DNA from 2 places in the Bacillus sp. MUM 13 genome. Region 1 is predicted to be linked to the other one. Evidence: a T-box and tRNA genes for the amino acid it is inferred to sense, from the RefSeq annotation. Region 1 holds a T-box; the other holds one or more tRNA genes.

What was found. A T-box is a leader RNA that pairs with one kind of tRNA and senses whether it is charged. The one in region 1 lies ahead of BIV59_RS03660 (valine--tRNA ligase), so its partner is inferred to be a tRNA-Val.
Region 2: it has a tRNA-Val gene. The T-box ahead of BIV59_RS03660 (valine--tRNA ligase) is inferred to sense a tRNA for this amino acid. The anticodon was not compared.

Annotation. Positions count from the first base shown of each region.
Region 1 is NZ_MLYQ01000009.1:85,962-100,939, forward strand. Features, by position in the region: gene BIV59_RS03625 (PulJ/GspJ family protein) at 1-275, shown strand, start outside; gene BIV59_RS03630 (type IV pilus modification PilV family protein) at 275-1,882, shown strand; gene BIV59_RS03635 (CPBP family intramembrane glutamic endopeptidase) at 1,946-2,740, opposite strand; gene BIV59_RS03640 (sensor domain-containing diguanylate cyclase) at 2,817-4,538, opposite strand; gene BIV59_RS03645 (bifunctional folylpolyglutamate synthase/dihydrofolate synthase) at 4,680-5,984, opposite strand; gene BIV59_RS03650 (RimK family alpha-L-glutamate ligase) at 6,094-7,011, shown strand; gene BIV59_RS03655 (ATP-grasp domain-containing protein) at 7,004-7,855, shown strand; gene BIV59_RS03660 (valine--tRNA ligase) at 8,089-10,737, opposite strand; T-box leader at 10,797-11,042, opposite strand; gene BIV59_RS22670 (hypothetical protein) at 11,222-11,413, shown strand; gene ysxE (spore coat protein YsxE) at 11,982-13,028, opposite strand; gene spoVID (stage VI sporulation protein D) at 13,181-14,878, opposite strand.
Region 2 is NZ_MLYQ01000045.1:860-15,837, reverse strand. Features, by position in the region: gene BIV59_RS13215 (RluA family pseudouridine synthase) at 1-636, shown strand, start outside; gene prpE (bis(5'-nucleosyl)-tetraphosphatase PrpE) at 790-1,533, opposite strand; gene fabI (enoyl-ACP reductase FabI) at 1,785-2,558, shown strand; gene BIV59_RS13200 (hypothetical protein) at 2,766-3,164, shown strand; gene BIV59_RS13195 (hypothetical protein) at 3,175-3,825, shown strand; gene BIV59_RS13190 (DUF1360 domain-containing protein) at 3,860-4,225, shown strand; gene BIV59_RS13185 (YhcN/YlaJ family sporulation lipoprotein) at 4,547-5,041, shown strand; gene spoVAE (stage V sporulation protein AE) at 5,083-5,439, shown strand; gene BIV59_RS22840 (YjcZ family sporulation protein) at 5,553-5,690, shown strand; gene BIV59_RS13175 (hypothetical protein) at 5,728-6,162, opposite strand; gene spoVIF (sporulation-specific transcription regulator SpoVIF) at 6,312-6,566, shown strand; gene BIV59_RS13165 (UvrD-helicase domain-containing protein) at 6,621-8,915, opposite strand; gene BIV59_RS13160 (hypothetical protein) at 9,071-9,382, shown strand; gene BIV59_RS13155 (spore coat protein) at 9,435-9,932, opposite strand; gene BIV59_RS13150 (hypothetical protein) at 10,060-10,305, opposite strand; gene BIV59_RS13145 (GNAT family N-acetyltransferase) at 10,490-10,915, opposite strand; gene BIV59_RS13140 (YjcG family protein) at 10,921-11,430, opposite strand; gene BIV59_RS13135 (alpha/beta hydrolase) at 11,641-12,363, opposite strand; gene BIV59_RS13130 (WYL domain-containing protein) at 12,552-12,773, opposite strand; tRNA gene BIV59_RS13120 (tRNA-Val) at 13,169-13,241, shown strand; gene BIV59_RS13115 (alpha/beta hydrolase family protein) at 13,622-14,548, opposite strand.

The sequences.
Region 1 (14,978 bases):
CGTTGGTCAGCCAAAATACAAACGGGGACTTTACTCTTCAATTGAATGATAAAGATCTGGGCATTAATGATCCTAAAGTCCTTCTAGAAAAAAAGAGTGATGATGTATTTATTAATGGAATGAAAATTAATAGCGATGGCACCACCTTAAAGGACACTTCATTTGAACTGACGAATAATCTGAGACTTCATTTCATTCTTTCTAACAAAGTCCTGTCAAAAGGCGAACAAAGCATCGACATTGAAACCATTTACCGACTGGCAGGTGATAAGTGATGAAGGACTATTTTCAAAACCAAAAAGGATATGCACTAGTTATCGTTTTGCTTTTTATTGCAGTTGTTGCTATCGGTACAGTCACCATGTACAGTTATTCCGTCAATTCGCAGAAATTCATTAATACATCCACAGCTTCCGTTCAGGATAAGTTGAGGGCTGAGAGAATCATGGATGAAGCCATCATGAAAGTCCAGACAGGGCTGGAGGCTATTAATCCGACTCTTACAAATGCTTCTCCGATCATTGATAAAATAACTGCATTAATAAATAATGTAAATGCTTCTAGCGGCGGGAAATATAACATTGTCCAGACTGTTACAGAAGATGGGCAAAGAGAAGGCGTTTATAATGTCAACGCTACATTTACTGTATACGTTAATAAAAACGGGAAAAAACTGGTGAAAACGGTCGCATTATCCACTATTAAAGACATTTTTCAATATAGTGCCGTAAGTAATGGTGATTTCAAATTAAATGGTTCCGCCTATTTACAAGGTGATGTATTTACAAATGGAAATTTGTTGTCCCTGAATTACGGAAAATTCATGACTGGCAACAAATATTATTATGCGCCAACCTCATATCCGGCCATAGATGGGAAACTTACTGTTAAAGGCTCTATATACGGCGGAAATATAAATGATTCAATTTTTTCATGGACCCAAGTGCCCAAGAACACTCAAAATTTACAAAGTATATTTTCTTTAGCGCCGGTCATTAAAGATAGAAATACAAGCTTTACACCAATCGCTGTCAGCAGCATAATAGCTCAAAAATCTGCTTATCCAGCTAGTGGCAACAAATTTCCTTTCTATGGATATACTTCTGTCTGGAATTATTTTCTTCCTATGACCTATAACACATCCGAAACGATAATAGGAAATGCCCGTTATAATTCATTAGTGATAGGTAATAACGGAAACTTAACTATAAATGGCGATCTTATAGTAAATGGTTCTTTAACCATAACCGGTAACGGCAAGCTTACCGTTAATGGAAATATTTACGTATCAGAAGCCGCAACTTTAAGCGGTACTCTAAACCTTGCTCAAAATAAATATATTTATATAAATGGAAAAGCAACCATAGAGAGTTTCACGCTAAACGGACAAATGTATGTCAACAAGAATGCAGATATACAAGAAGACTTCAATACAAATGGAACTCTTTACGCTAACACTGGAATTGAAGTTACCAATCTATCCAATAACAGCGGAGGAACATTAGTGTTAATTTGCGATGGTACGATTAAGGTGTCTAATAATAACCTATACAACGATGTGCCTAAGGAAATAAATGCCTATTTCTATTCCAATAGTTCACTTGAAATATATGGGGTAGGATCTAATTTAAAAATAAATGGCGGTGTCTATGGAAACCCAGTTGAATTAAACGCTATGAAAGGGAAAACCAACACCAGTCAATTTAAGAATTCATTTGATAAGGGTGGTTTATGGTTTGAAAATAACCAGCTTGGCTTGGAACCTTCTAAATCCAGATTATCTATTATTTTTAAAAATGAATTGATTTATAACCCTCCAAATGGAATTCCTACTGTAGAGAAAATTTCCATGAAAGAAATCGAAAAACATTATACGAAATAAACATTTTCAAACAATAAAAAGCATTGCCCTTCTCCCCAGAAAGGCAATGTTTTTTTTCGTTATTTATATAACATCCGCAACAACATTATTATCTCTCTTCTTTTCATTACTCTTTCCGCGGTAATATATGTAGGAAACAGCAAACAGCAATGCGGCAAATGATAATACAATCATGTTATTAAGCACCGAATCTATTTTTCCTTGCTTAATTACCAGTATGCCCCCGCCTTCATTGCCATTCAGCCCATAAAGCAGCCCAAAGGCTGTATTCAATCCAAAGTGAATCCCTGTATCAGCCCAAACAGAACCTGTTTTTAAGAAGGAATAGGTAAAAGAAAGGCCAAGGATAATAGAGAAAACAAAATTCATAACAGTCAGGTCGCCATTCCAAAAGTCATCTGCCGCATAAGCAAAAATGCTGATGCCCGCCAAATATATTGGAGCAAGCTTCCCCTTTAGGAGGTTAATAATTAATCCTCTTGTTATTAAATCATTGATCAGTGACCCTAATAAAAATCCGACTGCGACAAACACCAGTGTCATCACCGCATCCATCCCTGATTTGATGCCAATGATTTCAAATTTCCCAAGCCTCCAGTATACTGCATACATAATCGCCCATGCACCAAACCCCATTATGAAGCTCGCTGTAAAGTACTTCAGGCTATTCTGATCCAACCTAAAGCCGATTCCTTTAAGTCCCTCAAGGCCATTTATCTTTGCTATGTATGAAGCAAACGGAAAAAACAGCAAAAGACAGATAAATTGAGCTGCACTATTTGATATAAAATGTGCTGAAGCATTGAAATATACGTCTAATATAAAAATGCTGGCCGCTCCCGTTATAAATCTCTTCATAAGTATCTCCTCTTCATCTTCATAGAAAAGCAGGAGATCTCTGTATGAAATCCCCTGTCATTTTTGTATTCAGCTATTACCCCACATACTGTGCAACCTTGTTCCGTCCAGCCTGCTTGGCGCCGGTGTACATGGCGCGGTCTGCGTGGCGGATAAGGGCCTGGGCATCTTCTGCATCTGTTGGAGCAGCTGCCACACCGATGCTTGCCGTTATAGGCACAAGCAGTCTGCTGCGGTGCTCGTCCAGGTCGGAATGGACAGCGAATGGCTTGTTGGCAATCGAGAGGCGGATGAATTCAGCAAAATCATATGCCTCCGCTTTCTCCATATTAGGCAGCAGCATGACGAATTCTTCCCCGCCGTATCTGGCAAGCACTCCACGTTTGCCGATAATCTGGTCCAGCCTTTCTGCCAGCTGTGTGAGAATTTCATTGCCGCTTTGATGGCCATATGTGTCGTTCACCGATTTAAAACGGTCAATATCAAGCAGTATGATCGATAGGCTTTTTAAGATATTCATGTCCAATTTATTGAATTCTTCCTGCAGCTTTGCATCGAAGTAACGGAAGTTGTATAGGTTTGTCAGCGCACACCTCTCACTCTGCTGTCTGGCCTTTTCATGATGGCGGGCATTTTCGATGGCTACCCCAAGATAAGAACATAAAATATCCATGATCATCATTTGATATTGTTCGAATGCCCGTTTTTTTGCTGAAGTCATGACTACAACACCTACAACTAGGCTATTGCGGACAATCGGGACAGCCAGAATGCTTTCAACATGCTCAGGAAACACGCCTGTGTCGAGATGGCTCCATTCTTTTCTTGAATGATAGAATTGTGCTTTTCTTGTTTTCCACACAGTCCCGCAGACTCCAGAATCCAGCCTCATGGCCTTCATTCGTTTATCCATTTCTTTTCCATTCTCCGCATATCTCAAAAGCTGTATTTCTATTTCTTTATTGAATACATCAAAAATATAAGCACCTTCTGCAGAAATGATGGCTGAGATGCGGTCAATGAATAAACTGAGCACCTCTTCCTTCTGAAGGCTTTGAGTGAGCTGCTGACCGAATTTGCTCGCCTCTTTCAAGTGGGCATTCATTTCTTTTGAATTATAATAGAGCCTCAAAATCAAAGACATGCTGATGATCGGGATTCCTATCAGCAGGATGGATACCATGCCCATTTGCTGATAAACCAAAAACAAAATAATCCCGATAGGAAGTATCATCAGTGTCGATACACCATCCCACAGGGTATCAATTGTATACAGTGTAAACTTCTTTTTATGCAAAGACATTTGCACAAAAGAGATCAAAAAGCTGTTTAATACAAAATAAGCGAGCTGATAGATAATGACATACCATAAATGTGAAGCATCAAGCATTCCGTTGAATTCAGCGCTGCCGCCAATGGCATAATAAATCATGCCGCTCAAAAGGCAGACAAAGAAAAAAATCAGCGAATTCAGCGGAAAACGATATATTTCATTTTTTCCAAGCCGCAGCGTCAAGAGCAAGAAGACGAACGCCAGCTGGGTAACAATAATTTCTGCAGATAGTCCAAACACGAGAAAAACAGCCAGAGAAACGCCCTGATATGCTGAAACTGGAATGTTATTAATGATGATTGGAATATATGAAAGGATTCCCATCAAAATTAAAAAGAACGCCATATCCAATAGGCCTCTGTCCAAATTTAGAGGGTAGAAATGTAATGTCATCATTAGCCCCGCCGGAATAATCAGGAGCCATAATATCCACACTGTGAGCTGCTTGCCTTTTGACACATCCATGTTCCACCGCTCCTTTCCCTTTTATATCGGAAATTGTGATTTTAATGTAATAGCCGATCTGGTAAAATAGTCTCGATTTTAAGAATATTTTAACAAATATATACAATATTGTCACACTAATTTATTTTCGTTCATTTATTATTATTTCAGTCTTTCCGAAAGCCAGGCTCTGACTAGTGTTAAAAAGTAAAGAGAACCCGTAAATATAACCAGCTCATCTTCACCGATTTCCTGTAAAGCCTGCTGGGATGCGTTTCTCCAATCTCTTATTTCTACAGTTTTGTCTGAACAGCTGGCCACTATCAGCTCTGTTGCACTTGCAGCCCGCTCATGAGGAAATTCTGTCACAATAACTTCAAAAGCGCTGTTTTCAATGGCAGCAAGCATTTTTTTGTAGTTTTTGTCTTTTAATGCAGAAAAAACAAAACGATATTTAAAGTCCGGATAATTTTCACGCAATGTCTGCAGCAAAACATCCATTCCCGCCGGATTGTGGGCTCCGTCCAAGATAACCAGTGGATTTTTCGCTAAAACTTCAAAACGCCCATTCCACTTGGACCTCCAAATCCCCTCTTTCATGCTGCTTTCTTTTATGGAAAAACCGTATTTTTCCTTCAAAAGGAGCACAGCAGCAAGCGCAAGTGCTGCATTATCACCTTGATGCCTGCCAAGCATGCCGGACTTTACATCGGTTAGCCTGAAAGAATTCATCCTAAATGAAAAGGATTGCTGTCCGGCATGTGAAGAATAATCTGATAGAATAAAGTCCTTGCCAAGCGTATATCGTTCAGAATGATTTTTTTCAGCTGTCTCAGCAATAACCCTGGCAGGCCCTGTTTCAATGGCACCTGTAACTACAGGAACTCCCGGCTTGATGATTCCTGCTTTTTCCCCGGCAATTTCTTCAAGCGTATTGCCAAGAATATTGGTATGCTCAAGAGAGATCGAAGTAATGACAGATAACAGAGGAACCACAACATTTGTCGAGTCCAGCCGGCCGCCAAGCCCTGTTTCAAGCAAAACAATTTCCGGCTTTTTTTTGCTGAAAAATAGGAGTGCCATAACTGTGAGAATTTCAAAAGCGGTCGGACCGCAATTTTCTTCATCCATTTCTTGTATCACAGGATATATTTCCTGATAAATCGAGATGAAATCCTCATCGCTGATAGATTCCCGGTTCAGGCTGATCTGCTCATTCACCTTCACCAGATATGGAGATGTGAATGCTCCCAGAGATATTCCTTCAGTTATCAGGATTTCTTTCATATAATTTAGAGTGGAACCTTTTCCGTTGGATCCGGCAATATGCACATATTTCAGCTGCTGATGCGGATTTCCGAGCCTTTCGAGCAGCATTTCCATTCGCGATAGGCCAAAATCCATGCCAAGCTTGAGCTGTCTTTTTTCTATAGCACTGTTTATTTCATCCATTTTCGAGTATTTCATTATATAAGCCCCCTATACACAAAGAACCATGCAATATCAATATCATTCTCATCCTATCATATTTCAAGGCAGATGAGATAAATCGACATCAAAAAGGAAGTGCACCACTATGCATACGAATACAATACGCTGCTGGATCATTGTAAATGGATATTTGCAGCAGAAAAAATTTTCTGATTTAGCTCTTTTTATAAAACATTCAGCTGAACGTTACTCTATCGATGCGGAGATTGTCCGCAATACTGAACTCATCTCAATGATTGAGGATGGCAAGCCGATTCTTGCCGGCTTTAAGGGGGATCTGCCCGATTTCGTTCTATTTATGGACAAGGATATCCATCTTGCCCGGCACCTGGAAACAATGGGACTGCACGTATATAACAGCAGTGAAGCAATCGATATTTGCGACAGCAAAGCAAAAACCCATCAAGCGCTCATAAACAGCGGAATTCCTATGCCTAAAACAATCTTCCCTCCTTTTACCTTTGAGGGGATACTTCGGAATGATTATGAAGCTTTTGCAAAAATGGGGGAAGTGCTGGGCTATCCTCTTGTGATCAAAGAATCGTATGGGTCATTCGGCCAGCAGGTTTATTTAATACATAATGAAGCAGAGCTTTTGGAAAAAATAGCTGTGCTTAAGCACAAGCCGTTCATCCTTCAGGAATTCATTTCACACAGCAAAGGCCGGGATATCCGGCTGAATGTAGTAGGAGATGCTGTGGCCGCTTCCATGTACCGGGAGTCCGAAACCGATTTCCGGGCCAATGTCACGGCCGGCGGGAAAACATATCCCTATACGCCGACAAAGGAAGAATGTGAGCTGGCCATAAAATGCGCGAAGATCCTGAAAACGGATTTCGCCGGGGTGGATCTGCTTTTTGGAGAAAACGGCCCGCTGCTTTGTGAAGTAAATTCCAACGCCCACTTATTGAACATTTATGATTGTACAGGGGTTAATGTTGCAGACAGCATGATTTCTTATATTTTAAAAAAACAGTTTGGAATCGGGGCTGACAATGATTAACGGTTGGCTTATATACAGCAAAAATGATGCAGAAAAAAATCAAGCCTATATCAATTGGATGCTTGAGGAGGCTGGTTTGCTCGGAATTTCCCTTGACCTTCATTTCAGGGAGGATTTCCAAATTGGATATCAGAACCAGGAGCTGTTTTTGTCTCTTCACGGAAATAGTACTGATCTTCCCGGCTTTGCTATTGTCCGAACGATTGATCCTTTTTTCACAAAACAGCTGGAGCTTATGGGAGTTACGTGTTATAACTCCTCTTTTGTTTCGGAAATCTGCAATGATAAAGCAAAAACACATCAATATCTGAGCACTTATGGAATTCCAATGGCAGATACCCTTTTTTACGAAACTTCATTGGACCGGGTATTTTCTTTTCCTTACATTGTCAAAGAGGTACATGGACGCGGAGGAAATGCCGTCTATTTAGCGGGAAATGAAGATGAGAAGAAAAACATAAGGCTGGATCCTCACGGAAAATGGATTGTTCAAAAACCCGCACAGCTCGGTAAAGATGTCCGTGTTTTTGTTATCGGCAAAAAAATAATCGCAGCTGTGCTGCGGCATTCTGACCTTGACTTTAAGGCCAATTTCACGCTTGGCGGCAGCGCCTCCCTATATGAGCTGTCAGAGGATGAACGCCTTCTTGCAGAAAAAATCGCCTCTTTATTTGATTTTGGGCTTTGTGGCATTGACTTTATTTTCAATGAAGATGGCAGCCTGCTTCTGAATGAAATTGAAGATGTAGTCGGAAGCAGGACATTGAGCATGCTTTCAGACATTAATCTTGTCCGGGAGTATTTAACTTTTATTTGTGATGATTTGAATGCGGAATCACAATAATGGCTGCACTGTGAACAAGCTTATTATAGAAACCAAAAGCCGCCCGGAGATAATTCCGGGCGGCTCTTTTTAACATGTCGCTTGCGCTTTTTATTTAATCCAGCTCCAGCGCCTAGCTCGCTGAGGCCTGCAGGACGCAGGTCATGAAGGCGTTTCTGCAGGATGCAGAGTATTTAGCCTTCGATCCTTGAAAGACGTTTTGCTTCGCGAGCTTAACAAGGCGCTTGCGCTTTTTAGAGTTGTTTCATTTCTTCGATGCGGCGGATTACGGCGTCGCGTTTTTCGCTGTAGTCTTTTTCTTTTGCGCGTTCTTCTTCAATTACGCTTTCAGGCGCTTTTTTAACAAAGCCTTCGTTGCCCAATTTCTTTTGAACCCGCTCTACCTCTTTATTCAGCTTATCGAGCTCTTTTTCGAGGCGTTTGATTTCTTCTTCTACATTAATCAGTCCCTGAAGAGGAAGAATCAGTTCAGCACCTGTTACCACGGCTGTCATGGCCTGGCCTGGTTCCTCAACGTCAATGCCTATTGTCAATTCTTCAGGATTGCAGAAACGCTCGATATAGGCGCTGTTTTTCTTAAGTGTACTAAGCGCCTTTTCGTCTTTGGCTTTCAGTATCAGCTTAATTTTTTTGCTGAGAGGAGTGTTAACCTCAGCACGGATGTTGCGGACAGAACGGATGATTTCAACAAGCAGCTTCATTTCCTCGGCGGCTTCTTCATCATGCAGCTCTCCGTTCACTTCCGGCCATGCTGCTGTAGTGATTGATTCCCCGTTATGAGGCAGGTTCTGCCAGATTTCTTCTGTGATGAATGGCATGAAAGGATGAAGCAATCTCATCGTATTGTCTAAAACATAGGCCAGGATGGATCTTGTCGTTTTCTTGGCAGCTTCGTCTTCACCGTATAGCGGAAGCTTCGCCATTTCAATATACCAGTCACAGAAATCATCCCAGATAAAGTTATAAAGCACACGACCCACTTCACCAAATTCATACTTGTCAGCAAGTCTTGTCACCGTTTCAATCGTTTCGTTCAAACGGGTCAGGATCCATTTATCAGCAACAGATTTCTCGCCGGTCAAATCAATGTCCTCAAACTGCAGGCCTTCCATATTCATCAGTGCAAAACGGGAGGCGTTCCAGATTTTGTTGGCAAAGTTCCAGACAGCTTCAACCTTTTCATTGCTGTAGCGAAGATCCTGTCCAGGCGAGCTTCCTGTTGATAGGAAATAGCGAAGAGAATCTGCCCCGTATTTCTCGATAACATCCATAGGATCAACACCATTGCCAAGAGACTTGCTCATTTTCCGGCCCTGTTCATCACGTACAAGCCCGTGAATCAGCACATCCTTGAACGGCCGCTGTCCTGTGAATTCAATTCCCTGGAAAATCATCCTTGATACCCAGAAGAAAATGATATCATAGCCTGTAACAAGCGCTGCTGTCGGATAGAAGCGTTTATATTCTTCACCTTCCGTATCAGGCCAGCCCATTGTTGAAAAAGGCCAAAGCGCTGAACTGAACCATGTATCAAGCACATCGTTGTCCTGGTTCCAGTTTTCAATGTCAGCAGGTTCTTCCTGGCCAACATAGATTTCGCCTGTTTCCTTATGGTACCAGGCAGGAATGCGGTGTCCCCACCAAAGCTGGCGCGAGATACACCAGTCGCGGATATTTTCCATCCAGCGCAGGTAGGTATTCTCAAAGCGTCCCGGCACGAAATTTACTTTATCATCTTCAGACTGCTGCAGGGCTATAGCTGCTTCCGCCAATGGCTGCATCTTAACGAACCATTGAGTGGACAAATAAGGCTCAACCACTGCGCCGCTGCGCTCTGAATGTCCAACTGAGTGAGGATGATCTTCAATTTTGAAAAGAACGCCCTGCTCCTGAAGGTCTTTTGTAATTTGCTTGCGGCATTCAAAACGGTCCATGCCTTGATATTTTCCTGCTTTGTCATTCATCGTTCCATCTTCGTTCATAACAAGAATCCGCTGAAGGTTATGGCGGTTGCCGATTTCGAAGTCGTTCGGGTCATGTGCAGGCGTAATCTTAACTGCCCCAGAGCCGAATTCCATATCAACATAATCATCTGCAACAATCGGAATTTCCCTTCCAGTTATCGGAAGCGTCACGTTTTTGCCGATTAAATGCTTGTATCGGTCATCTTCAGGATGAACCGCAACTGCTGTATCCCCAAGCATGGTTTCCGGACGGGTTGTGGCAATTTCAATGAATCCTGATCCATCTGACAATGGATATTTCATATGATAAAATGCACCCTGAATATCCTTGTAGATAACTTCAATGTCAGAAAGAGCTGTCTTTGTTGAAGGATCCCAGTTAATGATATATTCCCCGCGGTAGATCAGCCCCTTATTATAAAGGGAAACAAATACCTCGCGTACGGCCTTCGAAAGACCTTCATCAAGCGTAAAACGTTCACGGGAGTAATCAAGTCCAAGACCAAGCTTTGACCACTGCTCGCGGATATGACCAGCATACTCGTCTTTCCATTTCCATGTTTCTTCAACAAACTTTTCGCGTCCAAGATCATAGCGGCTTATGCCGTCAGCGCGGAGCTTTTGTTCAACCTTTGCCTGTGTAGCAATTCCTGCATGGTCCATGCCGGGCAGCCATAATACATCATAGCCCTGCATTCTCTTCATGCGTGTAAGGATATCCTGAAGCGCTGTATCCCAGGCATGCCCTAAATGAAGCTTTCCTGTTACGTTTGGCGGCGGAATAACGATGGTGTAAGGCTGTTTTTTAGATTCTTTTTCCGCTTCAAAAAACTTCCCCTTCAGCCACCATTCATAGCGTCCTTTTTCAATCGACTGCGGATCATATTTCGTTGGCATGGATATCTGATTTTCTTCCATTGTCCGTTTCCTCCTTGCATGCATCTCATATTTTTAAACACAAAAAAACTTCCTCATCACAAAAGGACGAAGGAAGTTGTTCGCGGTGCCACCTTTTTTCCGAAAAATGATACAGCAAATATGTACCCATTCTACGGCTCTCAAATAAGATAACGGCTCTTGCCGGTTTCCGCTACTATCTGGCTTACGTTCACGGAAACAGCTCCTGGGCGACTTCCGATGCTGCTGGCTTGGGACCTTTCACCAAATGGTTCCCTCTCTTTAAAGCAGCCTGTCATCGTACTATTCCCGATCATAGCTTTCAATGTATTTTTTTATCAAAAGTAATATACCTAATATACTACAAAAAAAATAGCTATTCAGTCAATCATTCTTTCCGATTTTTTATATATTATACTCACTCAGGGAATAGCGTGATTGCTTATTCACCTTTTTGCGCAGATACCCATAATATAATATGACTCTATGAAGGAAGTGCTGAAGAATGAAGCGAAGATTTTCCCCTTACTCCATGCCGCCATGGCTGAGAACCTGCCGAAACGCCTGCCAGCAATGCATCATTCCCATTTGCATATTCCAGGGAATCCGGACCTTTTTCTTTCCAACCACATTCGACGTACTGCTGCTGGCCCTGCTAATACTAATAGCAGTCGCATTCCAGCTTGAATGGTTCTAACCCCGGATGCGGAAGCGCCTCGAAAGCCTCGACCAGCATAAGACGCGTAAGAATAAAAGGCGCTTTTTGCCTTTAATTCTTACGTGGCTTATGACCTCGAGAGGCTAGGCGCTGCAGCTCGACGAAATCAAAAGCGGAAGCGCCTCGTTAAAAGGATCAAAGACTAAGAACGCCGCATCCTGCGGCAACGTCTTTGTGACCCCCGTCCTGGGGGCCTCCGACCAGCATAAGACACATAAGAATTGAAGGCGCTCTTTGCCTTCAACTCTTATGTGGCTTATGACCTCGAGGGGCTAGGCACTGCAGCTCGACGAAATCAATTGCGGAAGCTAAAGGATCAAAGCATAAAACGCGCAAGAATAGAAGGCGCTCTTTGACTTCAATTCTTGCGTGGCTTATGACCTCGAGAGGCTAGGCACTGCAGTCCGACGAACACAAATGCGAAAGCACCTTGCTGATAGGCGCTTTCGCAGGTAGGTATGTTGTTAATCTAAAAAAGACCGGTTAATTCCCTGCTGGCTGATTCCCTGGACTGATTTGTGGAATTTGCCATAAGAGACAGCCGGTCTTAGCTTTGTTCCTGGGCCTGCTGTGCGGCAGCGGCCTTTTTCTGGGCCTCGATTTCTTCCATTTTCATGACAACATATTCGGTATTTTTCAGCTGCCAGTATTGCCGCTGCAGCTGCTTCAGGTAATCCATTTCTTTAAGGCTGCCTTTTTTCTCAAAATAATTTTTGACAATGTCCAAGCAGGGGCCAGGATAGGCAAGGTAACTTTGAAACAGGAGCAATTCATCTTCTTTTAGAGGGAAATACTTAAAGTAATTATATATCCAATCCACGCAATCATCATTTTTAACAGGATATGTTTTGGACGATTTGACCACAAACGGAAGCAAATCAAAGTGGGCAGGCGCTTTCCTTGAGTTCTCGAGGTTGATAAAATAGCCATATCCCCGGTCATCATAGATAAAATGCTTCAGTGATAACTTTCCGTGAGTCATCACAGTCCTCACCTTTTCCTTATCCTTTGTCTTTTCATACCATTCTTCAAACTTCTTCGTGCTATAGCTAAGGGCCTGGGATATATCAGCATATGCTGAGGCAAAAATCATCTCAAACGGGGACATATACCATTTTCTTTCACAGCTTCCCACATACTCTTCCAAGAATTCCGCCTGCTTTTTCCACTCCTCTAGTGTTGTCTGATAATGCTCTTGCCTGTGTTCTTCATCCACTGCCATTTCCCTCGAAGATAGAGTATGCATCCTGGCCAGTTCCCTGAACATCTGCTTATGCCGCTCATTTCTTTCCCCATTTTCATCATTTGAGAGCCATGGCATCAGATAATACAGGCTGCCATTATGGAGAATTGCATATCTTCCGTCATTAGTCGGATATATAGGGACAATCCGGTTATATCCCCGCTGATACAGAAATTGGACGTTCCGGATAAAATCAATGCCATGTTTGGGAGGAATGAGCTTCAGTGCGAAAACGCCTTTGTCGGTGTATACCTTTCTGATTTTTCCATGCTGCTCCACAAAAAGAACAGAAAGCGCATAATCCTGGACAATCCTTTCTGTATCCTGTTTCAGATTCTCGTTTTCATTCACGAGATTTCCCCGCTTTCTTCTGAACGACCATTTTAAAAAGGCGCATGCGCCTGTTCTGCCGTGACAAGCATTTGGAACTTAAAAAGCCCCTCTCGCTGTACTAAAAAAGCAGAGCAGGGTTTCCGCTCTGCTTTACCTATAATTTCTCATATTCACCTTTTAAAGTTTGGTGTTTTGGGGATATATAAAACCTGACCCTCAAAAATATCCTGGTTAGGTTCGAGTTCATTGCTGTTTAAAAGGGACTGCACCGAGACATCATAGCGGTCTGCCAGTGTATCCAATGTTTCTCCGTATTGAACAATGCAGACCTTAACCTTTGTCAGTTCCTCTTCCTGCTTCCTGCCGAGAAAATCTGTTAAAGAAACGCGCTTTTCCGTTTCCGCCTGCTCCTGCTTTTCCGCTTTGCCGGCATTTTTCTTGGGAGGCGCTTCTCTTCTTCTAGCCAATTCCAATAATGGTGTAGGCAGTTTTTCGGCTCGTGCCGGTTTTTCATCCTGCTTGTTCTCATTTATGCGCAGAATTTCTTCAGGAATGCTGTCAGGTGCACCACTTTCATATGGAAGAACAGGTATCTCAAAAACCGGTGCCTGCTGCTCTTCCTTTATTAAGATAGGCTGTGACTCCTCTTCTGCTTCAGCAGGCTTGGTAACCTCTACACTGAAGGGCCTGTATAGCTCTTCTTCTTCCTCGTATTCACTGGGAGAAAGGCTTTGCTCAGCTTCTTCCTCGTATTCACTGGGAGAAAGGTTTTGCCTGGGTTCTTCCTCGTACTCACTGTAAGATAGATTTTGCCCGGGTTCTTCCTCGTACTCACTGTAAGAAAGGTTTTGCCTAGGTTCTTCATCCCCCCCGCTATCAGGATAGTGCCCGGGTTCTTCATCGGCACGGTATAGCGAGTTTTGGAACACATCATTTCCATAGGACTCATTCGGAGGCTGTTCATAATCCATTTTCGGTTCATTGATTTCAGGATCGCTTGATGGCTCTTCTTCATATTGAAAATAAATCTCGGTCTCTTCTTCAGCTTCGGTATAAGGATCAAAAGCTGGATCATTTCTGTAACCGGCAAAAGCATCAGCTTCTTCTCCATCAACTGGTGCCGTCACAGTTTCTTCCTGAGTGTACCAGCTGTACTGTCCGCTTTCTTCCGTTTCAACAGGGAGGGTAAAGTGTGGATCATCTTCTATTTCCTCATCATTCCTATGATGTTCCGTTTCAGCATAATACGGATAGTAATCGGTGTTTTCATCATCTGCTGCCTTCTCCTCTGCACGGGGTACGTCACTGTATATTTCTGTTTCTTCAATTTCTTCTGTTTCTTCTGCTCCGGCGTAGCTGTAGTAGTCTTCATCCTCTTCAGCTGTGCTGTCTTCTTCAAACCTGTCTGCAGTACTAGTACTGACTTGTGCTTCATTATAAATGCCTGATATCAGCAAATCCGCCTGAAGTTTAAGACAGTTTTTATCCGGCAGAGAATAGTCGAACGACAGGATGCTCACATCAATTTCAGAAAGTGATGAAATCCGGTTTGCCGGTATGGTGATATCCACTGGAAACCTGTGGGAAAATTCACTGTTTCCATTTTCTCTTTTCTCCACATTGTGGATGGTTTTGGGATAATTTTTTTGTGTGTAATCCCTGATTACAGATTCTCCGCTGCGAACTTCATTTCTATATTCACCGCTTAAGTCAAGGGTCCCTTTGATGACCACATATTGATCGTTTTCCTGGATGGATACATTCGGGTCAAGGGAAATGGAATATAGCTCAGCTACTTCCTGTCCCTTCTGAAACCAAATGGACTCCTCTAATGAAAATCGTAAAGACGATTGATTTTCTCTGGTCAACACAACTCCTCCTTCCATAATTCAGAAAAAAAAACAATAACGATGCCATTAACAATCTATGAAGAAGGAAAATGGAATATTACTGGAGGAACAAAACAAA
Region 2 (14,978 bases), on a different contig from region 1:
TATGTCATGGTTCTTGTTAAACCTCCTTACATGAATACAATCCCTTCACGTGAACATCCAGATGGCAGCCTGGCAAATGCACTTGCTGGATATTATCAGGAAAAAGGGCTGTTATCTACCGTCCATGTTGTCACAAGGCTCGATAGGGATACATCAGGCCTTTTGCTTATTGCAAAACATCGGCATGTCCATCACTTATTTAGTGAACAGCAAAAAGCCGGTGGTGTAAAACGCAGTTATGATGCCGTTGCAGAAGGGTCCATTTCCTGTGAGTCGGGCCGAATAGAGGCCCCTATAGGAAGAAATCCTGACAGCATCATTGAGAGAGAAGTGAGGGAGGACGGGCAATATGCCTGCACACTCTACAAGGTTATGGGCTATTATGAAGGCTATTGCCACGTGAAGCTCAGACTCTTAACCGGCCGCACCCATCAAATCAGGGTGCATCTCTCCCATCTTGGACATCCTCTTGCAGGGGACGATTTATATGGTGGCAGCCGGCAGGCCATTTTGCGACAGGCACTTCATTGCAGCCAGCTGACTTTCTATCATCCATTCCTGAAGAAGGAACTGACATTTTCAGAACCGCTGCCGGAAGATATGAAAAAACTGCTTGCCTCAATTAAAAGGCTATGAATATGTCTGAAAAAAATGCTGGTAATTTTAGTATGATGCCGTAAAACTTCTAATCAACATACATGTTTAATAGAGCACATGCAAAAAACCTCCTGGGATAGTCTTGCCGGGAGGTTTTTTGTTTAATTATGTTCAGCATACAGCAGGCTTGTCTTAATCAAAGGTACTGCGGAATTTTTCAGGAAGAAAAGGCATGGAAGATGGCACAGATACGGTTTCGAGCTCAGGATAGCGCAGGGCAGTTAATTTTCCGCCGAAAACGCAGCCTGTATCAATATTAAAGGTGTTGTGGATATGCCGCACCTCTTTAACCGGGGTATGGCCATAGACAATTAAGGGCTTTCCTTTATAGCTCTTCGCCCAGTCACGCCTTACCGGTGAGCCGTCAGGATGCTTTTCGCCTGAGATGTCTCCATAAAGGACAAAGGTTTTTACCTTATCTGATGTCTTGCCGATATAATCTTCTTTTATGCCAGCATGTGCAATAATCAGAGAATTGCTGTCAGCAATCTGATATAGTGGTGACTGCTCATAAAGATCTATGAATTTCTTTCTGATTTTCTTTTGGCTCCTTGCGGGAAGGTCTTCATATTCTGCTACAGTGGTTTCGAGGCCATATGTAATCTGCACCTTGTTTCCCAAAAAGAAACGATAAAGCTTATTGCAATGATTTCCGGGCGAATACAAAGCAAGCTTATGTATAAGAACCAATTCATAAACAACTTCAATGACCTTCAGTGAATGTGGTCCGCGATCGGTCAAATCTCCAACAAATCCGAGAATCCTGCCATCCGGATGAACAGGGTAACCTTTTGACCAGTCATAACCCAGCTTTTTTGTTAGTGACTCAAATTCATCAAAACAGCCATGGATGTCTCCGATAATATCTATTTTCATAAAAACTCCCCCTAATGCTTCATTCACTCGATACATCTATAGTACCACCACCTGCATTAATAAAAACAGGCTATGTTTCTCACCATCTAGTATAGGCCATAGAGGTGAATTTCATCCCGCAGCCTGTTTTACCCTTATTGGTTCGGCAGAATAAAAAACCCCCCAAAGGTGTTTCTTTGCGCTGTTTTTTGTTATACTTGAATTAAGTACTAGGTACTAATGACTCGTAATAAATTGGAGGACATGAGGCTATGACTCTTTCTTTAGAAGGTAAAACATTTGTAGTGATGGGTGTTGCAAATAAACGCAGTATCGCATGGGGAGTTGCACGTTCTCTTCATGAAGCTGGCGCAAAATTGATATTTACATATGGACGGGAACGCACGGAAAAAAGTGTGCGTGAGCTTGCGGCAACTCTTGATGGAGCATCTTCCCTGATTCTTCAATGCGATGTGTCAGAAGATCGATCCATTGAACAATGCTTTAAAGAAATCAAGGAAAAAGCAGGAGTGATTCACGGGATTGCCCACTGTGTCGCTTTTGCCAATAAAGAAGAGCTGAACGGCGATTATATGAATACAAACAGAGAAGGCTTTCTGCTTGCGCATAATATCAGTTCATATTCACTGACAGCAGTTGCAAAAGCAGCGCAAGGCCTGATGTCTGAAGGCGGATCAATCGTAACGATGAGCTATCTTGGCGGCGAGCGTGTCCTGCCGAATTATAATATCATGGGAGTGGCCAAGGCGTCACTTGAAGCAAGTGTAAAATATCTGGCAAACGATTTAGGCAAACATGGCATCCGCGTGAATGCTATTTCTGCAGGTCCAATCCGGACTCTATCAGCGAAAGGTGTCAGTGACTTTAACTCCATTCTGCGGAAAATTGAAGAAGAAGCTCCACTTCGCCGCACAACAACTCCTGAAGAAGTAGGAGACACAGCCCTTTTCTTATTCAGCGGCCTTTCAAGAGGCATTACTGGTGAAAATATACATGTGGATTCAGGCTATCATGTAATGGGCTAATGATAATGTCTGCAAAGAAGCGTCTCATCTGAGGCGTTTTTTTTTTATGGCCATGCACCTTTTTACCTTCATTTAATTCCTATATGCTCCCTTTAAAATCACCAATATCATATCTTCAGCCTGGAAGCTTGCAATACCATACATAAATGTAAAAAAGAAAAATATATTGTACATAGACCGGAAAATGGTCCAATTATGAAGAGACCGGTGATAGTAATCTGTCTGGTTACCCAAAATGAATGTACATTAGTCCGATTTTATAAAAAGGGGGGAGCGGCTATTCATACTGTAAAGAAGCACTTTTTCTTAATTGACGGAGTCCGTTCGGTTAATGAGGTCATAAAAAAATCAGATAAGCAAAAATGCAGCATCCCAAGAGTAAATATTAAAAATGCCCTTTCTCAGGAAATTCTGCTTGAAAAGCTTGCCAAATTGCCGGCCTTTGCCCCAAAGCCGGTGTGCCGATTTACCTTCAATGGCAAAGCAGTAATTGGACGCCTGGAAAAAAGGAATGATTCTATATTGTTTATCAGGCACCAATTCGGCAGGAAAATGACAGAATATCCAGAGAGCCTGCTTGAAAACATCAGCATACTGAAATATTAGGAGGCGGAATATGACAGAAAACAAGAAAGAAGGAGCATCGACTAAACCGCTATTTTATATCATCCAGCCAAATATTACAGAGGGGCCAAACCCAAATATGCAGCAAGAGTACCGCTCTAAAATTAAAGAAAAGGAACATCCAAAGAAGGAAGAGAAAAAGGTCCTGGAAGAGGATGAAGTAAGCCGGAAAAAAGAAGATGAAGAAAGAAAACTTGAACAGGTGAAGGTGGAATTTGGCGTGTATGACGCCATGAAGGAAATCCAGAATGAGATAGAAGCGATTAAAACGGTAAAAGATCCCAAGCCCGCAGGAAATGCCGAGGCGATCAAAGAAATTAATGCAATCCTCGAAAAAGAATCTAATATGATTAAGAGGCTGATGAGCGGCGAAGAAGAAGAAAAAGAACAGCCAGCAGAAGCATTGCCGGTATATCAGGAAGAGAGAATGGATCCCAAGGAATTGAAGAAGATGAAAGAACAGATATCACGAATATTGAAAACTCCCAAAGAATCGCAAAAGCCTTACTGTGAAGCCGTCATTCATGGAAGTAAAATCCGGTTTCAGATAATCGGCAGGCAGGACGGTGATGTGAAAATTAAAGTCGGCAGCTCGGTTCATGTTGTCAGGCTCCAGGATATTCGAGACTTCACCATTTTTTAAGCATGATAAAACTCTCCTGAAAGCGGTGAAGCTAATGAACCTTGAAACCATCCATCCTGCTGCCATCATTTTGCTCGGTTTGGCTTCCTTCCGGTTAACAAGGCTGATTGTTTATGATAAGATCACTGAATTTTTCCGGAGACCATTTTTTAATGAAATAGAGAAGGAAAACGAAGAAGGCGTCACCGAGATTTACCTGCTACCAAAAGATAAAGGAATAAAACGATGGATTGGAGAACTGCTAAGCTGTTTTTGGTGTACGGGAATTTGGGTCAGCATATTTCTGTATGGGCTATACCTTCTTAAAAATCCAGCCGGGGACGCCGTGATCCTTATCCTTTCCATAGCAGCCATCGGATCAGTGTTTGAAGTGGTAATTACTAAGATAATGGGCGATTGAACGGGACAAAGCTTTTTCCCTTTCATATACTAACTATATAATTAAAAGGAGGCTTTGTGATGATCAGAAAACAACAGCCCATAAATATTGTGCAAAGACCTATTAAAAAAAGCCCGACGGTAGCTGTTAAGAAAGGCTGCGGCTGCAATAAAGGAAAATAATAAAAGGGATGGGACCTTATCTTAATGGATAAGGTTTATTTTTTTGCGGAAAATTAGAAGAGAACAAACGGATTCCTTCTATTTCCTTATCCTACCATTCATAAATTTCCTTTACATAAAAGAAAATAGAGGTATAACCAAAATACGGGGAAGTGAAAAAATGTTAACCTTCATAGAAAAAGGAATAGGCAAGTGGTTTTCTTTGCCTGTATTGATTCTTTTTATTATTCTTGCAGGCTGTTCAGATGATGGCCAGAATAAGGATGATTTGTCACTTGTTAAGAAAATCGATCCTGCTCCAATGGATATCATCAAAACTTCTAATGAAAATGATGATACTGCGAAAAAAGTGAAAAAAGAAGTAGCCGGCCATAAATACGTTTATGACGTAGTGACGGTCAAGCATGGAAAAACCATTATCGTCGCTTACAAGGTGAAGCATCTTCACAGATTCCAGATGAAAAGTATTGAAAAACAGGTAACAGGACAACTCAAGAAGAAATTTCCTGATCATCAATTCATCGTGTCGAGTGATTATAAGATCTTCCTTGAATCTGTGCGATTAAATGAAATGCTGCAAAAAGAAGATGTTCCAGAGAAAAAAGCCAAAAAGAAATTCCGGGAAATCGTTGAATTAAAGAAAGAGTTAACCTAAACGATCGGCAAATATGCTGTTAAAAAAAGGAGGAATCTGCTATGCTGCCTATGTTTTTTTGGGCATTTGTTGTAGGAGGGATCATTTGCGTTATCGGACAGCTTCTGTTCGATGTTGCCAAGCTTACTCCAGCTCACACGCTTAGTACACTAGTTGTTGCAGGTGCAATATTGGATGGCTTTGGCCTTTATGAGCCCCTCATTGATTTTGCAGGAGCCGGGGCGACGATACCCATTACCTCATTCGGTAATTCTTTAGTGCATGGCGCGATGCAGGAATCAGCGCGGCATGGGCTTATCGGCGTGTTAACAGGCATGTTCGAAGTAACGAGCTCAGGTATTTCAGCAGCCATCATATTCGGATTCATCGGGGCACTGATTTTTAAACCTAAGGGCTGAGTGCCCTGAGTGTATCTTTTTTGAAATAGGCTATATATCTATGGAGTTTGCCTATACACCTTGGGTTTCCTGTCATATGTTAGAAGGGAGAACCCAAAGTGAGGTGAAGCGGAATGTATGGATATGGATGGGGAGGATACGGACCAGGCTATGGTTATGGAGCAGGATACGGAGGCGGATATGGCTCTGGATTTGCTTTGATCGTTGTATTATTTATTCTCCTGATCATTGTGGGCGCTGCACTATGCTGAGCTTTTTATTTTAACGGAATAGGCGGCGCCTATTCCGTTAAAATAATAAATGAATGTTCTTGCACATATGCTTTCTCAGCAAGTTCTCCGGTGTTCGGCCATTTTCCCTGCAGCGGCAGATAAGGCTCAGACAAAGTCCTCTTCTAAAGGTGCATACTTCCGTATTTTCACCCGTTGGTACCCGCTTTGGTTTATCTGGCGGGAAAAGCAAGGGATTTATCCATACAGCTTTATGATTTCTATTCTTTACTGCGGATCTATCTTTTGTAATTGGTTTTATTTTCAGTACGTTCCGCGCGTTATCGTTCAAATGAATGTTCACTTCATTCTGTTTAGCTTCAATCTTTGTTACAAAAGCAAGCGGGAAGGAAATTCTTTCAGTTTCAGTTTCCACAACTGCTTCTGTTCTTGATACTTCCTTCAGCACTCCAACCCTGCGTTCAATTTGTTTTGGCCTGCGGAAAAAAAACACAGCATTTCCTCCTGCCTATATATTACTTTTACATATCATATGCAGATGTGCCCAGTTTGCTAAACCTGTTTCCTCCTGCTGTAAAAACTCCTATGAACCATTTCTCCCCGGGAGCATAGGATATTTTACAGAGAAGGAGGGCTTAGAGAATGGAAAATAACTTTTTTAAAAACATTGAAGGCAAAACCGGTGTAAATATGAAGGATGTTTTTGAACTGGCAAATTCTCTTCAGGGAGCTAACTTTAAAGATGAAGCGACAGTGCGGAGCGTTATCAAAAGGGTTTCTCAAATTGCGAAAAAGCCGGTAAATCAGGAAACAGAGGATAAAATTGTCGAAAGCATTGTAAAAGACGGAAACAAATTAGACTTTGGCACACTTGCCAATATGCTGAATAAAAAGTAATACCTTAAACACGTGAACCAAATGAAACAGGCGGGGAAAAATCCCCGCCTGTTTCTATTTTTTCAGTGCCTTTAAAAACCTTGAAGGATAGGCCGTTTTTCCGCGTCTTGTTTTTGGTACGGAAATGTACAGCTGTTCCTGTGCCCGGGTTGCTGCCACATAAAGCAGGCGGCGTTCTTCTTCAAGCGAGCTTTCATTTCCATTTCTGTATTCCTCAAGAGAAAAGTCATGGGGGAGGCTTCCGTCTACTGCCGCCAGAATATAAACCGTTTTATATTCAAGTCCCTTGGACCGGTGGATGGTTGTTAATTGGATGCTGTCTGTAAAATGCTTCGAAAGGTTTTTCACTTCTTTAATCATCGCAGTCATATGATTTGCATGTTCAATAAATTCGGCCACCGTTTCAAAGCGTTTGGCGGCTACCCGTAAATCCCGGATATCATCGGAGGCCTTTTCAGCACTTCCATCATTGCCGCGCTTTTTTACAAAATCCTTAAAGCCCAAATCCTTTTCAATGATTTCTAATGCAACAAGCGGAGAGACGTTTTTCAGTGAACGGATTTTTTTGGGCAGGGCTTTAAGCTTTTTTTCCTGAAAAGCATGTCCAGTTTTTACAAAAGAAAAGCTATCAATAAAATCGCAATCCTGCAAAATGGTCTGAGCCTTCATTTCCTGAAGGACGCTTTGCTTCAGGAAAAGGGAAGAAAGGACTTCACCTGCAGGCTTCGGATCATGCGGTGAGAGGCTGAGGCGCATAAAAGCAAGCATACCTCTAATAAGTCTCCGTTCGTAAAAGCTCTCTGCATCCCTTTCAATCACAAAAGGAAGCGTCGATGAAGCGAGCCGCTCAAATATGGCCCTCGACATAGAATGGGTCCGGTAGAGAATCGCAAAATCCCCGGGACTTGCCCCGTTTTGAATTTTCTCCTGTATGTCCGTCACAATCATCGTTGCTTCAATTTCTTCATCATAAGGATAAAACATCACAGCAGGAGTGCCGTCATTGTGCTGAGCGCTCATGGTTTTGCTCATGCGGTTGTGATTGCGTTTAATAATCCGGTTGGCTGCTGACACAATTTCGTGTGAAGAACGGTAATTCTCCGTGAGCTTCACCACTTTTGAACCAGGATAGTCTTTTTCAAAATTCAGGATGAATGACGGGTTGCTGCCGCGGAAAGAATAGATGGCCTGATCATCATCTCCTACAGCACAAATATTTTTTGTCTGTTTTGAAAGGAGCTTGATGAGTTCGTATTGAACTGTATTAATATCCTGAAACTCATCCAGAAGGAAGTACTTGAATCTTTGCTGATATTTTTCGAGAATTTCCGGGTTATCCTTTAAGAATGAATAACACCCGGCGAGCATATCATCAAAATCATATCGGCCGTTATTTTCCTTATATTCTTCATAATGCTGATATAAAGCGGCGCAGGATTTTTCCCAGTCATCCCGGGGCTGGGTGCCATCAGGGAAGATGAGGGAGTTTTTCCATAAGCCAATTTGCGCGATGGCATTTTCAAAGGAAAACTCTTTTTCATCAAGGGACATCTCCCGTGCAGCCATTTTCAGGATTTTCTCTTTTTCCCAGTCCCACTTGATTAAACGCTCACGCTGCCATTTATGGGGTTCATGAAAAATCAGGATTTTATAAAAAATACTGTGGAAAGTGCCGCTTACGAGCTGTGAAAGCACCCCTGAGTTGATATTGGGATACGTTAAAAGCCGGTGCTTCATTTCATTGGCCGCCTTGGCAGTAAAGGTGACAAGCATGATGCTCCTCGGATCGATTTTTTTAACTGTAAGCATATAGGCAGTCCGGACTGTCAGCACCCTGGTTTTGCCGCTTCCGGCACCTGAAAGCACAAGCAAGGGGCCTTCGGTTGCAGTGGCTGCGTCAGTCTGCTGCTTGTCCAGGACAATTTCCTGTTCGTTAAGCTGCTTAAAGAAGTCATCATTTATATCGGAGGAAACTGGCGGCTTGGAGCGATAGGCCGGGCTTCCTTTGACAATCTCGCTTTTCCAGTATGGAAGGTATTCTGTCTTGGTTTCTGCAATCGCCCTTGATTTTGGCAGCCTGAATCCGTCTTCAGCTGACTCTTCCTTGAGGCTGCCAGTTTCATCGGCAGCTGCTGTTTCTCTTTCCGTTTCTGCAGCATCACAGTTGTGGGCTTTGGACTGGTGGTAAAAGTGGGGAGTTTCATTAATTCCTATATAAAGCCGCACTGGATTTCCGCATTGTCTGCAAAAAATCTCGCCATTTTTGCTCTTTTCATAAAGCGGCTGGAGCCGATCAGGGGAGATGCGATTCAAATCAATTAAAGTATTGTGTAAAGTTGCTAATTTCATAGAAAAACCTCTAATCACATATGGAATACTACTGATAATCATAACAGAACATGATAGAAACAAAAAGAGCACGAAGACCATGTTTATCGTATTAATTTAAGTGGTATGTAAATAAAAAAAATGCGAAAACATATGAAGAAAAGAGGTAGAAACAGATGGGATACATAATGCCGATTACTCAATTCGAATATATCCAATATGCCAGCCGCACTGCTGCAGCAGAGGAAGAGCAGCCGATAAGAGCAGTAAGCGGTGTTGCCCCTGTCAGGCCGATTAACTTTTATGGAGAGCTTCAAAAAGAGATAGAAGGAAGTGCTGAAAAATCAGCTTCCCAAATCAGCCGCGAACCCAAAAATCTGCAGCTGCCGCATTTTGCCCATTACAAGAGCAGCGTTCCAAGGGAAATAATCGAACAAGCAGCGACAGAGCTGACCGGCAAAGGCTGGTTTGTAAATCAGACGGTGTGAAATCCTGAATAAACATCAAAAGGACACATATGTGTCCTTTTTGATGGGAGTTTTACAGAATATCCAATTCTACGATTAAAGCGAGCAATAACTGAAGAAGCAGCTGGATGTTAACGGCCACTTGAGCATCAGTAGTTGTAACTTCAACATTTCTGGAGTTTTCAATGATTGTTTTTTGGCGAGTGATTTGGCTGATTTTAGAAGATTGAAGCAATTCCTGAGTAATTTGTTCTGCTCTGCTGCTGTCTGCGATGGAGATGCTGATTACCACCACGATGGCTGCCTGCAATGCTGCTTGAAGAGATAGTGCAGCCTTAACATCTGTAGAAGTTACATTTACATCACAAGAATCTTTGATATAAACTAATTCCTCAGAAAGCTGAAGCTGTGTGCTGTTTTGAACGGCTTCTTGCTCAACATCATTATCGGAATCGCAAAACGCTGCCATTGGGTGTGAGTTGCGGTCATCCAGAGCGGACCACTTTCTTTCATGGCAGTTGCTGCTGCCGCTGCCGCTATTGCCTTTGCTTCTATAAACATCTTGATTCATATTTGATTATCCTCCTTTTATCTTACTTCCCTATTACTGTATGCTGTGCGTTTCACTATGTTTGGACGGATACCCTTGATTACTTCGTCTATTTTTACATTTAATCTGAAAAATTTTCATGCAGCACCTATTTATCTCCTTCATAAATATTCGTGCGCGGGTTCACGTCTTTTTCTGTAATGCTGTTTTCGCTTTGCATCAGCTTGTTTGATTGTTCCTGGAGATACTTAACAGTTTCCTTTAAATTTGCTTTTTCTTTCTCTGAAAGGTCATGCTTGCCCTTTTGGACTCCGTGTTTTCGAAGTGTACGCGAAACCAGTAATTCCATCAGTGCTTTTTGCGAATCTGCGACATTAAAGTCCTTTTCATTCATCTAAATCCCTCCTTACAGTTACTTATAAATAGACTATGACCCGGTTTGGGATTTGGCATTAGATATGAGTGGATTTTCTGAAATTTTTAAGTCAGGGGAGGATTTCGCGGAAAATAGGAGAGGCAAAAGGAACAAAAAAATCCCGGCACACTGCATTTGCGACAGGCAGTGTGCCGGGATTACCTTATATCTTCATTTTCATGGTGTGATGCGGTATGCCGGCATCGAGAAATTCTTCTGATACGACCTGATATCCGAGCTTTTCATAAAAAGGGATGGCATGGTTCTGGGCATTAAGCTTCAATTCATGAATGCTTTGCTTCTTTGCTTCATCATGGATTGCCGTCATGAGCATGGTGCCTGCGCCTTTGCTTCGGACATCGGATAAAACACAGATCCGTTCAACCTTGCCCATACCGTCTACAAGACGGAAACGACCAGCACCAATAGGGGAACCATGATCATCATATAAAACAAAATGCTTTGCTTCTTCTTCATACTGGTCGATTTCTTCTTCAGCCGGAACATTCTGCTCGTGTATAAACACTTTGGTCCGGACTGAATAGGCATCTTTCATTTCAGCTTGTGAATCTGCTTGTTTAACAATCACTTTCTTTATTCATCTCCTAACCGGAATGTTTCATATACAGTCCAGGCTCCATCATCCAGCTGATAAAGCAAATGGAACCGGTCGATTTCCTCTTCATGGGACAAATCGAGCATGCTCAGCTGGCCGAATACATCTGAATGTTCATCGTCTGACAGCTTTTGGCCGATTGTGATGTGCGGCACGAAAGCATATTCGGATGTTTCAGGAGAGAAGGTATTCAATTCATTATGCAGGCCTTCAAGTTCAGCGGAATTTTCCACTTTAAAGTAAATCGTGTTTGAAACCGGCTGGAACGTGCTGGCTTTTAGCACCTTTAAAGAAAATGGCTGATATTTCTTAGCGATTTCTTTTAACTTTAATGCAATTGGCTTGATCTCTGAATCTGTTGCCTCAAATGCACCCTTAAGCGTGACGTGCGGAGGAATTAAGGCATAGTGGGAATCATAGCGCTTCCGGTAAGAATTCGCTTTATCCTGAAGCTTTTTTGAAGGGAAAATGGCCACACCGTAATTCATAAAAATACCTCCTGGATCGACATGTATTTGTTTTGCGGCATGCAAGAACGCCAGGGCTTGACAGCCCGGTGACCCGCATGGAAGTTCAATGGCCCTTTGCGCAAAAATGGGGATATGGTATGTATCTGAACGCAAAGGAACATGTATTTGTTAGATATTATAACAAAATTTTCGGAAAACAGGGGGACGATTCTTTAAAACATTTCCCCCTTAAAATAATTCTTTGAGGGCCCTCTTAAGGTCTGCCTGCCAGTATTTCCAGGTATGCCCTCCGTCAAATTCCTCGTAGCGATACGAAAAGCCCCGCTCTTTAAACACTTTGCTCAGTTTACGGTTAGGTTCAATGAAATTCTGGATTTTTCCATCTGTTGTCGGTACCTCGGTTTCACCGATTCCTGCAGCATGATACAGCTCAAGCAGATGCGGATCAGTGAAGCTTGCAACAGCTTCCAAAACCGCATCATTTACAAGAGGGGAGTGAAGCATCGCTTTTCCAAATGTATGCGGATATTTCAGTGCAGCCATCAGTGAAACGGTGGCTCCGAGCGAATCCCCGATAAGGGCCCTGCCCATTCCGACTCCGTAGCCTGGAAGCTTTTCGTCTAAAAATGGAACAAGCTCATGGGCCAGAAAACGGATATAAGCCGCATTTTGTTCGCCTTCGGGATGGTATTTGCTTCTCCGGTCATGAACATTGCGGTATGGTATCCCGATGATAATGATATTTTCGATTTCTCCCTTATAAAGGAGCTCATCGGCCATCCTGCCGATTCTTCCCATTTGGAAATAATCCCGGCCATCCTGAGCGATGACAAGGGAATATTTATATAATGGAGAAAAATTCGCGGGATAATAGATAAGTAATTCTAACTCTTCCCCTAATTCCTTGCTTAAAAACATTTCTTCTTTTATTGTGCCTTTAGGTATTTCCATCACTTGCACCCTGCTTTCTAAAAAATGGCTGTAAGGGCTTACCCCACCATTTTATCATAATGATGAAGGATTTTTCCTGCTTGACGATTGAGTACTGAATTTTATTAGTGCTGAGGATATTTAATGAGTAGAATGGCGCAGGGAAGAGGGTGTGTTTGGAAAAATGGCATGGTTTTTTTACACATATATTAACCGGAATATTTGTAGCGCTGTGAGGAGATCCGGCAAGATAAGATATTGCTGATTTTAAATGTTCTGTTCGTTTTCCTTAGGAAACAATAGGCCCGAACATATTCTTCCGTTAAATCCAGCACCTGAATCCTGCGCTGTGAAACCTGGCCCTTTTCTGATAAATAAATGATTTCTAGTAAGCTGTCTTCTTTCAAGCTTCTCAATAAAGTGCTGTTCATCATTGTTCCCCCTTTTTATTTATTATATGAGAACAAGTGTTCTTTATGCAAATGTAACATCTGGGAAATGCAATAATGGCTGTTTCGCAAACTTTGCTGCTTTGGAACAAGTGGCTGATTTCCGCTCCAGGATGCTTCACTTTCCGCGGGGCGTGCGCTGTGCCTCCTCGACTTGCGTCTGCGGGGTCACATCTGTCATTCTGATCCCGCAGGAGTCTTCGAATATTCGGTCCAATCAACCTGCTTTAACAATGGATTTGCCTCGAGAACTTATTAAGAAACAACAATTTTTAACAAAAGAGACAAAAAAATAAATAAAGCTTAAAACTTTTTCAGAAAAAGGGATTGACTTTTTCCCAGTAAAAACTATAATAAGAAATGTACTTTAATAAAACGATCTGTTAGCTCAGCTGGGAGAGCACAACCTTGACAGGGTTGGGGTCGGCGGTTCGATCCCGTCACAGGTCATCAAACGAGTTGTATCAAGGGTTTTATAAGGATTTTGCAAATGTGGTAAGAAAGCGGTCGTTGTTAAACCCTTTTCTTACGATTAAGGCCACTAACCTTCTTAGAAAATTGAGAGGGAAGTGGTCTTTTTTATGTTGTTGAAATTTGCTATTCAAGACTTTAAAGAGGATAGGGAGTTTATGAACTGAAGATCGAGAGTTGAATAGGGAAGAAGTGAAGTTTTTTACATCGCAGTAGACTCATAATATACAACAAAAAATGAGTAGTCTATTAACTACTCTCAAATAATCTTATAAAGCTGTTTAAGCATTGGCCTGGGTTTATTAGAACATTTAAAGATTTTTGTAACCCTCATTGCAGAAAATACTGAAAAAAATTCCCTAAATTGTAAGTATCCAGTTGGAAATATCATTAATAACTTGTTTATCTACTTTCTGGGGAACCTTATACTCTTTTTGTGCCTTTAATATTTCTCCATAAATGGAGGGCATAAACAAATGGTTCAAGTTAGGATAAAGTTTGAATCTAACATTTGGATGATCACCCAGTAAGTTTTTATAACCATTGAAATCCTTTTCCACCGAAGTTTGGACATCTTTATCACCTTGCAGGATGAATAAAGGTTTATTTAAATCTCTAAGGTAATCCTTAGAAGGATGTTCTCCCATCTCTTTAAAATAATAGGCTCTTACCTTTTTTCCCAAAACAAAGGTATCTTTTGCCTCTTCAGCACTTAGGTTATAAATATTTTCGAACTTGGATGCTAATGCTGCTATTTGTTTCTTAGCGATCCATTTCACAAATCTATTCAATGAGTTTAAAACAGTGTTATTTTGGTCCATCATAATTTCTTCTAATGTTCGAGGTGAGCCGGCCAATATGATAATTCCAGCAAAATTTCCACCTTCTGCGTCGATTCGAGGAGCTAGCATCCCACCCATACTATGACCCATAATAAATATTTTATCGGAATCAATGCGTGGTTCGTTTCGTAACAAGTTAGATGCAAGGATAGCGTCCTCTATAGTTTCTTCTTTAACTGATAATCCTTTATCAGTTTTCATCTCGTTTCCATATATAAAAGTTCTTTTATCATAACGTAATACTGCAATTCCCTTTTCGGATAAACCTTCGGCAAAGTCTTTAAGAGGATGATTATTTCCAACTTGTCCATCCATATTACTTGGACCAGATCCGTGAACCATTACAACAGCAGGAACTGGTCCACTCACATCGTGAGGAATGGTTAACATTCCATCAAGAGGATACTTTGTATCAGCACCTATAACAATTTTTTCTTCAGGCATTTACTTTCCCCCATTAAATAACATCTTTCTTTTACAACCTATTAAATTCGTCAATATTTTATATTTATCCTGCTAAGTAATTGGTAGTTGCTCTCTGCTCATATAAACACAACTAGTATTTTCAAAGTTAATTATTTATTCCTTGCATGGATTGGCAAAAGGATTAACGCTTTTTTCATGAATAAAGTGTGAGACTGAGGAAAATCGGTTGGAGGTATCCCTGGCCTTTATAATTGGCGATTACTTTTAAAGTGATCGTCTTTCTTTGTTGAGTCTTAATTAATCGATTAGTTAGAAGTTTAGAGGGCGTATTTTGGTTGGTTTTGTAATTGGTGGAGGTGATAGGCACAGTTATTACCGGTAACTGGTCCGTGATTACCGTGCCTGTCACTCCACGATTAAAAATGCACATATGAACCAAATGACAATA